3 regions of the Methylibium sp. T29-B genome follow, and region 1 is predicted to be linked to each of the others. Evidence: predicted binding sites of a transcription regulator. Region 1 holds the regulator's gene; each other region holds the start of a gene.
The links. Region 1 encodes FNR, which switches genes on or off when oxygen is low (the NO sensors DNR and NnrR bind a similar motif). Its sites were predicted from a motif close to TTGATNNNNATCAA; they were not measured.
Positions count from the first base shown of each region.

Region 2: Y694_RS07165 (DUF2892 domain-containing protein) is a predicted target of FNR. The motif match lies at 1,806-1,819, and genes of this name have one in related genera.
Region 3: Y694_RS14345 (OmpW family protein) is a predicted target of FNR. The motif match lies at 1,292-1,305, and genes of this name have one in related genera.

Region 1 is NZ_AZSN01000084.1:5,087-8,352, reverse strand. It holds gene hemN (oxygen-independent coproporphyrinogen III oxidase) at 1-1,196, opposite strand, end outside; gene fnr (fumarate/nitrate reduction transcriptional regulator Fnr) at 1,373-2,104, shown strand; gene Y694_RS13680 (hypothetical protein) at 2,135-2,389, opposite strand; gene Y694_RS13675 (hypothetical protein) at 2,425-2,673, opposite strand; partial or broken gene ccoG (cytochrome c oxidase accessory protein CcoG) at 2,698-3,266, opposite strand, start outside.
Region 2 is NZ_AZSN01000029.1:31,947-35,212, reverse strand. It holds gene Y694_RS07180 (hypothetical protein) at 1-35, shown strand, start outside; gene Y694_RS07175 (glutathione S-transferase family protein) at 453-1,106, shown strand; gene Y694_RS07170 (carboxymuconolactone decarboxylase family protein) at 1,154-1,531, opposite strand; gene Y694_RS07165 (DUF2892 domain-containing protein) at 1,551-1,748, opposite strand; gene Y694_RS07160 (2-keto-4-pentenoate hydratase) at 1,921-2,745, shown strand; gene Y694_RS07155 (GFA family protein) at 2,791-3,204, opposite strand.
Region 3 is NZ_AZSN01000092.1:11,769-15,034, forward strand. It holds gene metF (methylenetetrahydrofolate reductase [NAD(P)H]) at 1-382, shown strand, start outside; gene Y694_RS14340 (polyphosphate kinase 2 family protein) at 399-1,229, opposite strand; gene Y694_RS14345 (OmpW family protein) at 1,429-2,019, shown strand; partial or broken gene Y694_RS14350 (5-formyltetrahydrofolate cyclo-ligase) at 2,032-2,644, opposite strand; gene Y694_RS14355 (TfoX/Sxy family protein) at 2,746-3,144, shown strand; partial or broken gene Y694_RS14360 (DUF2917 domain-containing protein) at 3,167-3,266, opposite strand, start outside.

The sequences.
Region 1 (3,266 bases):
TGGCACATCAGCGCCATGATCACCGAGCGGCGCACCACATCGTCCCGCGTCAGCACGAGGCCGCGCACCACCGGCAGTTCCCCGGAGCGCAGGGCGTCCTGGTACTCCGGCAGCGTCTTCGCGTTCTGGCTGTAGGTCGCGCCGATGCGGCCGATGGCCGAGACGCCCAGGCCGATCAGGTCGCAGTCGGGCTGGGTGCTGTAGCCCTGGAAATTGCGGTGCAGCCGGCCCTGCCGCTTGGCCGCGGCCAGCGCGTCACCCGGCAGGGCGAAGTGGTCCATGCCGATGTAGTCGTAGCCGTGCGCCAGGAAGGCGGCGATCGCGTTCGACAGCATCGTCACGCGCTGGGCGGTGCCCGGCAGGTCTGCCGCATGGATGCGCCGCTGCGGCTTGAAGCGCTGCGGCAGATGCGCATAGCTGTAGAGCGCCACGCGGTCCGGCCGCAACCGCGCCACCTGCTCCACCGTCCGGGCCAGCGAGGCCGGGGTCTGCTTGGGCAAGCCGTGGATCAGGTCGACGTTGATCGAATCGAAGCCCAATGCGCGCGCGCTGGCGATCAGCGCCTCCACCTGCTCGGCCGGCTGCACGCGGTGCACCGCGTGCTGCACTTCGGGGTCGAAGTCCTGCACGCCGAAGCTCAGGCGGTTGAAGCCCAGCGCCTTCAGGTGCGAAAGCCGCGAGGCACTGACGGTGCGCGGGTCGACCTCGATCGAGCATTCGGCCTGCGGCTGCAGGTCGAAGGCGCCGCGCAGCAGGGCCATCAGCTGCGACAGCTCCGCATCGTCCAGGAAGGTCGGCGTACCGCCGCCGAGGTGCAGCTGACTGACGCGCTGGCGGCTGCCGATCACGTCCTGGTGCAATGCCACCTCGCGGCCCAGCCACTCCAGGTACTCGGTGCCGCGCCGGTGCTGCCGGGTGATCACCTTGTTGCAGGCGCAGTAGTAGCAGACCGACTCGCAGAATGGGATGTGGACGTAGATCGACAGCGGTGTGCCGCCGCCCACCGCGCCGGCCGCCGGGGCGCCGCTGCGGCGCTGGCCCAGGGCCTGCCGGTACTGAGCGGGGCCGAAGGCCTCCACGAAGCGGTCGGCAGTCGGGTAGGAGGTGTAGCGCGGCCCACCGGCGTCCAGACGACTCAGGAGTTCCTCGCTCGGCGCAGCCGGTTCCAGCATGTCGGTCAGGGTCGGAGGGGGCATGTCCGGACTGTGCCGAGGGCCTCTCACCGGGCTCTTGATCTGGGTCAAGGCCGGTCGCCGGCGGCCTCCGACAATCCACGCACAGCTTGAGGTCGATCATGCAACTTGCCCCTCACGACACTGCCGCCGACTCACATGCTCCATCGCGGGTGGCGCACAAGATCATAATGAAGCGCATGGAACGTGAACCGATCCGCATCGAGGCCCTCAAGGTCGCATGCTCCAGTTGCAACCTGCGCGAGCTCTGCCTGCCGGTGGGGCTGTCGGACGACGATCTCGACCACCTCGACCAGCTGGTCGGCAGCCGCCGCCCCGTGAAGCGCGGCGACACGCTGTTCCACGCCGGGGATCGCTTCGAGTCGCTTTATGCGGTGCGCACCGGCTTCTTCAAGACCTGCGTGTCCGCCGACGACGGCCGCGACCAGGTGACCGGCTTCCAGATGGCCGGCGAACTGCTGGGACTGGACGGCATCAGCACCGACCGCCATGCCTGCGACGCGGTGGCGCTGGAGGACTCCCAGGTCTGCCAGATCCCCTACTCGCAGCTCGAGAAGCTGTCGCGCGAATCCACGCCGCTGCAGCACCAGTTCCACAAGATCATGAGCCGCGAGATCGTGCGCGACCACGGCGTGATGCTGCTGCTCGGCAGCATGCGGGCCGAGGAGCGGCTCGCGGCCTTCCTGCTGAACCTCACGCAGCGCCTGCAGGCACGCGGCTTCTCGGCCTCGTCGCTCGTGCTGCGCATGACGCGCGAGGAGATCGGCAGCTACCTCGGTCTCAAGCTGGAGACCGTGAGCCGCACCTTCTCGAAGTTCCAGGACGAAGGTCTGCTCGAGGTGAAGCAGCGCGACATCCGCGTGCTCGACGAATCCGGGCTGCGCCGGCTCGTCAACGGCCCGGCCTGCTGAAGGTTCGCCGCCTGCCTCGCCCGGCGCGACTCAGGGCCAGCGGCGCGGCTCGGTATTGGCCGGCTCCGGCGTTGCCAGTAGCAGCGTCAACATCGACGTCAGCGCGCACACGGTCCAGAACGCGAAGAAGGCCAGCGTGTAGACGCCAGCCGGCGACACCGTCTCCAGCGCGCGCCCGACCCAGCCGTTCAGTTCCGCCGGGTCGGCTGCGCTGAACACCAGGACCTCCAGCACACCCGCCATCAGGAACGACGGCCAGGCGATCCACAGCGTGCGTTGTCTCATCGTCGCGAGCTCCGGGTCGACGGGCGGCACCACGCTCAGCGCTCGGGGCGCGGCGTGGCCGCATGATTGCGCGCCTGCACTGCCGGCGTGTCGCTGCCCAGCGGTTCGCTGCTGCGGCTGAGCACCGGGTCGCTGCCACGCACGGCGATCACGGCAGTGACGATGCCAGCCACCACGACCGCCAGCGGGCCGCCCAGCACCAGCCACAGCATGGGCTCGCGCCACCAGGGCAGCGGCCGCTCAGGCGCGGGCGTCGGGCGGGTTGCGTTCTCGTTCGGGGTCATGGGTTGCTCCGGAGAGGGCCGCGTTCAGCGCGGCACGACGAAGGTGGATTTCTCGGACACGCTGGCCGCCGGCTGCATGCCGTCGGCCTCGCGGATGATCTCGAAGCGCAGGGGTGGGCGCCGGGGCCCAGGGCCGCGGCGCTCTGCGGCGGCACTTGCACCGCGACAGGCACCCAGCGCGACTCGGCCGGGGCCAGCCGCACCTCGTCACGCACCTGCGCCTGCGCGCCGGCGATGCCGCTCACCACCACCCGGTAGCGCTGCTCCGACTCGGTGGCGTTCATGATCTGCAACCGGTAGACATTCTCGATGCGCCCTTCGTCGACCAGCCTTGCCAACGTACCGCGGTCGCGCACCACGTCGACGCGCATCGGGCTGCGCAGCACGAGACTGGTGACGAAGCCGACCGAGATCAGCAGCAGGATCACGCCGTAGACCAGCACGCGCGGACGGAACACACGCCGCCAGTCCAGCCTGCTCTGCCCGGCAGCCAGGCCGTTCTGCGTCGCATAGCGGATCAGTCCGCGCGGATACGCCATCTTGTCCATCACGCCGTTGCACACGTCGATGCAGGCGGCACAACCGATGCACTC
Region 2 (3,266 bases), on a different contig from region 1:
AAGGTTCGATGGTGATCTCCGGGACCTGCGAATAACTCCGGCGACGACGACGATGACGAAAGGGGTCCGTGCGACCCGGGCCGCCGCCGCGCTGTTGCCGCGGCTGCTGTCCGGCTGCGCCAGCCACTACTCCAGCCGCCGCCGGGCCCCACCGCGCAGCCGCGGTTCAAGACCTGGGGCACCTATGCGCACATCGACCCCGAACGCTCGTGCAAGACCCTCTGGCGGCTCGACGTACCGGTGGTCAAGGGCAAGGACGCGTGGTGAGCATCCAGGCCGGCGTGCCGCTGCGCAGTCGGAGTTCATCACCGACGCCCGACGCTGCCGCCTGCGCCTCTGGCGGCTCGATCCCGATGGCGCCCGCATGCCCGAGCCCAGCGCGAAGCCCGACACGCCGATACATTGCGAGTTCTCGCTCTGACGTCGTTCGCGCAGGAGGCGCCGCCCGCACCATGCAACTCATCGGCATGCTCGATTCGCCCTACGTCCGCCGCGTCGCGGTGTCGCTGCAGCTGCTGGGGCTGCCGTTCGAGCACCGCTCGATCTCGGTGTTCCGGGGCTTCGACACGTTTCGCCGGATCAGCCCGGTGGTCAAGGCGCCGTCGCTGGTGTGCGATGACGGCAGCGTGCTGCTCGACTCGAACCTGATCCTCGAACACGCCGAGACGCTGGCGGCGGCCCTGCCGGCGGCGCGGCGCCGCAGCCTGATGCCGGCCGACCCGGCCGCGCGGCTGCGCACGCTGAGCCTGCTGGGCCTGGCGCTCGCTGCCTGCGAGAAGAGCGTGCAGATCGTCTACGAGAACCTGCGCCCGGCCGACAAGGTGCATGCGCCGTGGTTCGACCGCGTCAGCGGCCAGCTGCGCGTGGCCTACGGCGAACTGGAGGCTGCGCTGGCGCAGCGGCCGCTGGCGGTGGACACCGACCACATCGACCAGGCCGGCGTCTCCATCGCGGTTGCCTGGCGCTTCACGCAGGCGCTGATCCCCGAGGTGGTGGACGCCGCGGCACATCCGCGGCTCGCCGCGCATGCGGCGCAGGCCGAGGCGCTGCCGGCCTTCCGTGCCGCGCCCCACGGCGAGGGCAGCTACCCGGCTGCGACCGTGTAGCGCCGGCCGGCGCATCGCCGTCTCATGTCGCGTGTGACGGCGGTGCGCTAGATGTCGGGGCCGCGCGCGAACTCGTCATAGGCGGCCACCGCATGGGCCGCATACATCAGCGACGGTCCGCCGCCCATGTAGACGGCGACGCCCAGCGCTTCATCCAGCTCCTGCCGCGACGCGCCGAGCTTCGCCAACGCCTGCATGTGAAACCCGATGCACGGGTCGCAGCGCGCGGCCACGCTCAGTGCCACCGCGATCAGCTCCTTGGTCTTCTTGTCCAGCGCGCCATCGGCCATCGCTGCGCGGCCCAGCTCGCCGAAACCCTTCATCACGTCGGGGACGCCCGTGCGCAGGGTGGCAAGCCGAGCGGAAATATCCAGCGTCAGCTCTCGGTACGGGGCGGGAGGGCGGTTGTCGGTGCGGTCGGCCATGGCGGTGCGTGCCTGTCGCTCACTTGCCGCTGCGCGTGGCGCAGGTGTTCAGCCCGAACGGCAGGTAGGCGGGGCAGAAGCGGAACAGACCGGTGGCGATCGGCACCACGCCGAGCCAGCCCCAGGGACCGATGACGCCTGCCACGGTGGCGGCGATCAGTGCGGCGCCGACGACGATGCGCACGCTGCGGTCGAGGGTTCCGACGTTGGGGTTCATGGCGTTTCTCCTGGAGTGAAGCCGGCCTCATCATCTCGCCGTGCGGCGGGTGCGGCGCTGACGTGGATCAAGACTGCGGTTCGAACAGGAAAAGGGATTGACTTAGTTCGACCGCCGCCGCTAGCGTGCCGCTGTCGATTTCGAGCGACGCCTCGGGGATGCACGAATGTCGATGACCATCGCACCGCCTTCTCTCGATGCCCTGGCCCGGCAGATCCAGGCCGCACAGGACGCGACCCGGCAGATCGAGCCCTTCACGTCGCAGCTCGACGGCTTCGACGTGCCGGCCGCGTACGCGGTGGCGCAGCTCGTGCACGAGGCGCGGCTGCGGGAAGGCGCGCGCGCGATCGGTCGCAAGATCGGCTTCACCAACCCGGACATGTGGTCGCTGTACGGCGTGCGCGATCCGGTATGGGCCCACGTCTACGACCGGACCGTGGTGCGCGTGTCGGGCGGACGGCACGTGTGCCGGCTGGCGCCGTTCACCGAGCCGAAGATCGAGCCCGAGATCGTGCTGCACTTCCATCGCGCGCCGCCGGCGGATGCTGACGCGGCCGCACTGCTGGACTGCATCGACTGGGTGGCGCATGCGTTCGAGATCGTGCAGTCGCATTTCCCGGGCTGGAAGTTCCGCGCTGCCGATACGGTGGCCGACGCCGCGCTGCACGGCGCGCTGCTGGTCGGCGAGCCGCAGCCGGTGGCGCGCCTGCAGCCCGGCCTGCGCTCGGCGTTGGCGGCCTTTTCCTTGGAGCTGGTGTGCGACGGCGCGGTGCGCGAGGTGGGCGTGGGCGCCAACGTGCTGGGCAGCCCGCTGGCCGCGCTGGCGCACCTGGCCGGCGTGCTGTCGCGTCAGCCGCAGGCGCTGCCGCTGCAGGCCGGCGAACTGGTGACCACCGGCACGCTCACCACCGCGCAGCCGGTGCGTGCGGGGCAGACCTGGCACACGGTGCTGCGTGGCATCGATCTGCCGGGGCTGGCGGTCGAGTTCGTCGACTGACGTGCCCGCGGCGCGGTGCGGCGCCGCGGGGTTCTCGGCGGCTCCTCAGCCCAGCGGCGGATTGGCCGGCATGCGGGCCCGGCTCGGATCCTGCGCCACCCAGGGCTGGGCGTGGTCGCACCAGATCTCCATCTGAGGCTGCAGCGCCGACGTGTCGTCGAGCGTGCCGGCCTTCAGGAAGGTGAGGGCAGGTGCAGCCGCCACTTCGGAGACGATCGCCGAGCCGCAGTTCGGGCAGAACTTGCGATCCACCGGCAGGCCGCTCTCGCCGGTGTCGCGGTAGGTGGACACCGGGCCGCCTTCGATCACCAGGCTCTCGCGCGGCAGGCCCAGCACGATGGAGAACGAGGTGCCCGACTGCTTCTGGCAGTGCTTGCAGTGGCACACGGCGGTGAACACCGGTTGTGCCGAGCCGTGATAGCGAACCTTGCCGCACAGGCAGCCGCCGACGATTTCCATGGGAAAGTCTCCTTCAGATCCGGGCATCGGACGTGCCCGCTGGGACGACGCTAGCACCGCGG
Region 3 (3,266 bases), on a different contig from region 1:
CGCCAACAAGATGAAGGCCGGCGCCGACGCGGCGATCACGCAGTTCTTCTACAACCCCGACGCCTACTTCCATTTCCTCGACGAGGTGCGCGCGCTGGGTGTCGACGCGCCGATCGTGCCGGGCATCATGCCGTTCCACAACTACGCGCGCATCGCGCAGTTCGCGATGCGCGACGGCATCGAGATCCCGCGCTGGGTGGCCCTGAAGATGGAGGGCTACATGGACGACGCCGCGTCGATCCGCGCCTTCGGCATCGAGGTGGTGTCGCGGCTGTGCGAGCGGCTGATCGCCGGCGGTGCCCCGGCCATCCACTTCTACACGCTCAACCAGTCGGCGCTGACGCTGGAGGTCTGCCGCCGGCTCGCGTCGGCGCGCGGCTGAAACGCGCGCGGCGCGCTCAGACCACGCGCACTGCCGCCGGGTCGAAGTCGGGCTTCGGCGGCTTGAGCTTCATGCCCGCCAGCGCCTGCGCGACCAGCGTCGCGATCATCAGGTTGCGGTTGCTCTTGCTGTCGGCCGGCACCACGTGCCAGGGCGCGCAGGCGGTCGAGGTGGCCGCCAGCGCGGTTTCGTAGGCGGCCAGGTAGGCCCTCCACTTCGAGCGCGTCTCGAGGTCGCCGACCTGGAATTTCCAGCGCTTGGCGGGGTCGTCCAGACGCGCCTGCAGCCGTTCGCGCTGCTCGTCCTTCGAGATGTGCAGGAAGCACTTGACGAGGGTCGTGCCGCTGTCGTGCAGCAGGCGCTCGAAGGCGTTGATGTGGGCCAGCCGGCGTTGGCGCTCGGCGGCGTCGATCCAGCCTTCGACGAAGGGCACCAGCACGTCTTCGTAATGGCTGCGGTTGAACACCACCACCTCGCCGGCGCGCGGCACCACCGCATGCACGCGCCACAGGAAGTCGTGCGCGCGCTCCACCTCGGTGGGCGCCTTGAAGGCCGCCACGCGCACGCCGAGCGGGCTGCACTGGCGGAACACCGAGCGCGCGGTGCCGTCCTTGCCCGAGGTGTCCATGCCCTGCAGCACCAGCAGCAGCTTGGGCGGTCGGCCGGCACTGCCGTTGGCGTAGAGCAGGTCCTGCAGGCGGTCGATCTCGATCGCCAGTTCGGCGAGCCGCGCATCGTCGGCCTCGCGGCTGCTGCTGGCGGCCGGCCGCGCACCGGGGTCGATGTCCTTGAGCCGCAGCTTGCGGCCGACGCGGTAGGTCTTCAGGTAGGCGGTCGAGCGGGCCATCGCGACTCCTGGGAAGGCGGTGCGGCGACTGTAGCGCCGCGTGCACACCGCGACGCGTCGGGTTGATCTGCCTCAGAAAGCCGCAGCGGCTTCAACGCTGCGCGCCCGCGCGCTTGAGCCAACGCAAGCCGCGGCGTCCCGCCACGCACTGCAATGCACGGGCGGGAAGCTCCCCGTGCATTCCGGAGTGAAGCTCATCATGAAGAAGAAGACCCTCGCCGCCCTCGCCCTCGCCGCCCTCGGTGGCGCCGCGGCCGCCGCACCGACCGGCGGCGACTGGCTGGTGCGCGTGCGCGCGCTGCACCTCGACCCGGCCAACAAGGACAGCACCGGCGTCGGCCTGGCCATCGACAGCAAGACCTTCCCCGAACTCGACATCAGCTACTTCTTCACGCCGAACTGGGCCGCCGAACTGGTGCTGACCTATCCGCAGAAGCAGGACGTGAGTGCCTCCGGCACGCGCATCGGCAGCCTCAAGCACCTGCCGCCGACGCTGTCGCTGCAGTACCACTTCCTGCCCGGCGCGGCGGTCCAGCCCTACCTCGGCGCGGGCATCAACTACACGCGCTTCTCGTCGGTCGACTTGCCGGCGCCGTTCAGCATCGAGAAGAACAGCGTGGGCCTGTCGGTGGGTGCCGGCGTGGACGTGCCGCTCGGCGACCGGCTGGTGCTGAACCTGGATGTAAAGAAGGTGCAGATCCGCACCGACGTGTCGGCTGCGGGGGTGAAGGCGGGGACCTTCAAGGTCGACCCGGTGCTGTTCGGCGTCGGGCTCGGCTGGCGCTTCTGAGGCGGCGCGCGATCAGTCTTCGCGCGACCAGGCGACGCCGTCCTCGGTGAGCATGGCGTCGAGCGGGATGTCGTGCGGCTCGCCCTCGAGCCAGTCGATGTAGCCGTGCCGGTAGCCGATGCCGACCGTGAACGGCCGCGGCTCCAGGGCCGCCAGCGTGCGGTCGTAGAAGCCGCCGCCGTAGCCGAGCCGCAGGCCCTTCGGGCCGAAGCCGACGCAGGGCACCAGCAACAGCGTCGGCATCACGAGGTCGGTGCCCTTGGGCTTGGGGGATGTCGTAGGCATCCTCCTCCATCGGGCAGCCGGGGTACCACTGGTGGAAGCGCAGCTGCTTGGTCTGGCGGTTCATCACCGGCAGGCCGATCCGGCGCGGCGGGCCCTCGCCGGTACCGTGTCCGGCACCCTCGGTCCAGCGGTGCAGCGACGGCAGGGGATCGAACTCGCCCTTGATGGCCCAGTATGCGCCGACCGTCACGTCCTCGCGCTGCGTGAGCCACACCCGCAGCACGCCCTGCAGCTGTTCGGCACGCTCCAGGCGATCGGTCAGGCTCTGCCGCTCGGCCTGCAGCATGCGACGCAGTTGCGCCTTGTCCGGCCGGCTCATCGGGTCGTAGGGCAGGGTCATGGGCGGGTCCGTGGCGGGCTGGCGTGGCGTGTCATCGAGGCAGCCCGGATTTTGCCCCGCAGGATGGCCTGCGCCCCAAGGTCGCTGCCTACACTGTGGCAATGGCCCCACCCCGCGACGAATTTGCTGCGCACTGCGTCGAGTTGCTGTCATCCGTGGGACCGGCGCATGCGAAGCGCATGTTCGGTGGCCACGGCCTCTACCTCGACGGGCTGATGATCGGTCTGATCGCCGCCGACCAGCTCTACCTCAAGACCGACGCGCAGACGTTGCCGCAGTGGCGAGACGCCGGCGGGCGGGCCTTCGTCTACGAAAGTTCGCGCGCCGGCGTGGTGCGGACCGCCACCATGAGCTACTGGACGCCGCCCGACGAGGCGACCGAGTCACCCGATGCGCTGCGACCCTGGGCCCGGCTGGCGCTGGAGGCGGCGTTGCGCGCCCAGGCGGCGCGGGTCCGCAAGCCCGCCGCCGCACCACGCCGCCGCAAGCCGGCCCGGTAGGCCGACGCGGTCGCCGGATGCCTCAGGCCGCCGGCTCTTCCAGCACCTCGAAACTGGCCACCGACCAACCCTCGGCCAGCACCTCGGTGCCGGCCGGCAGGCGCAGGCTCTGGCCGGCCGCG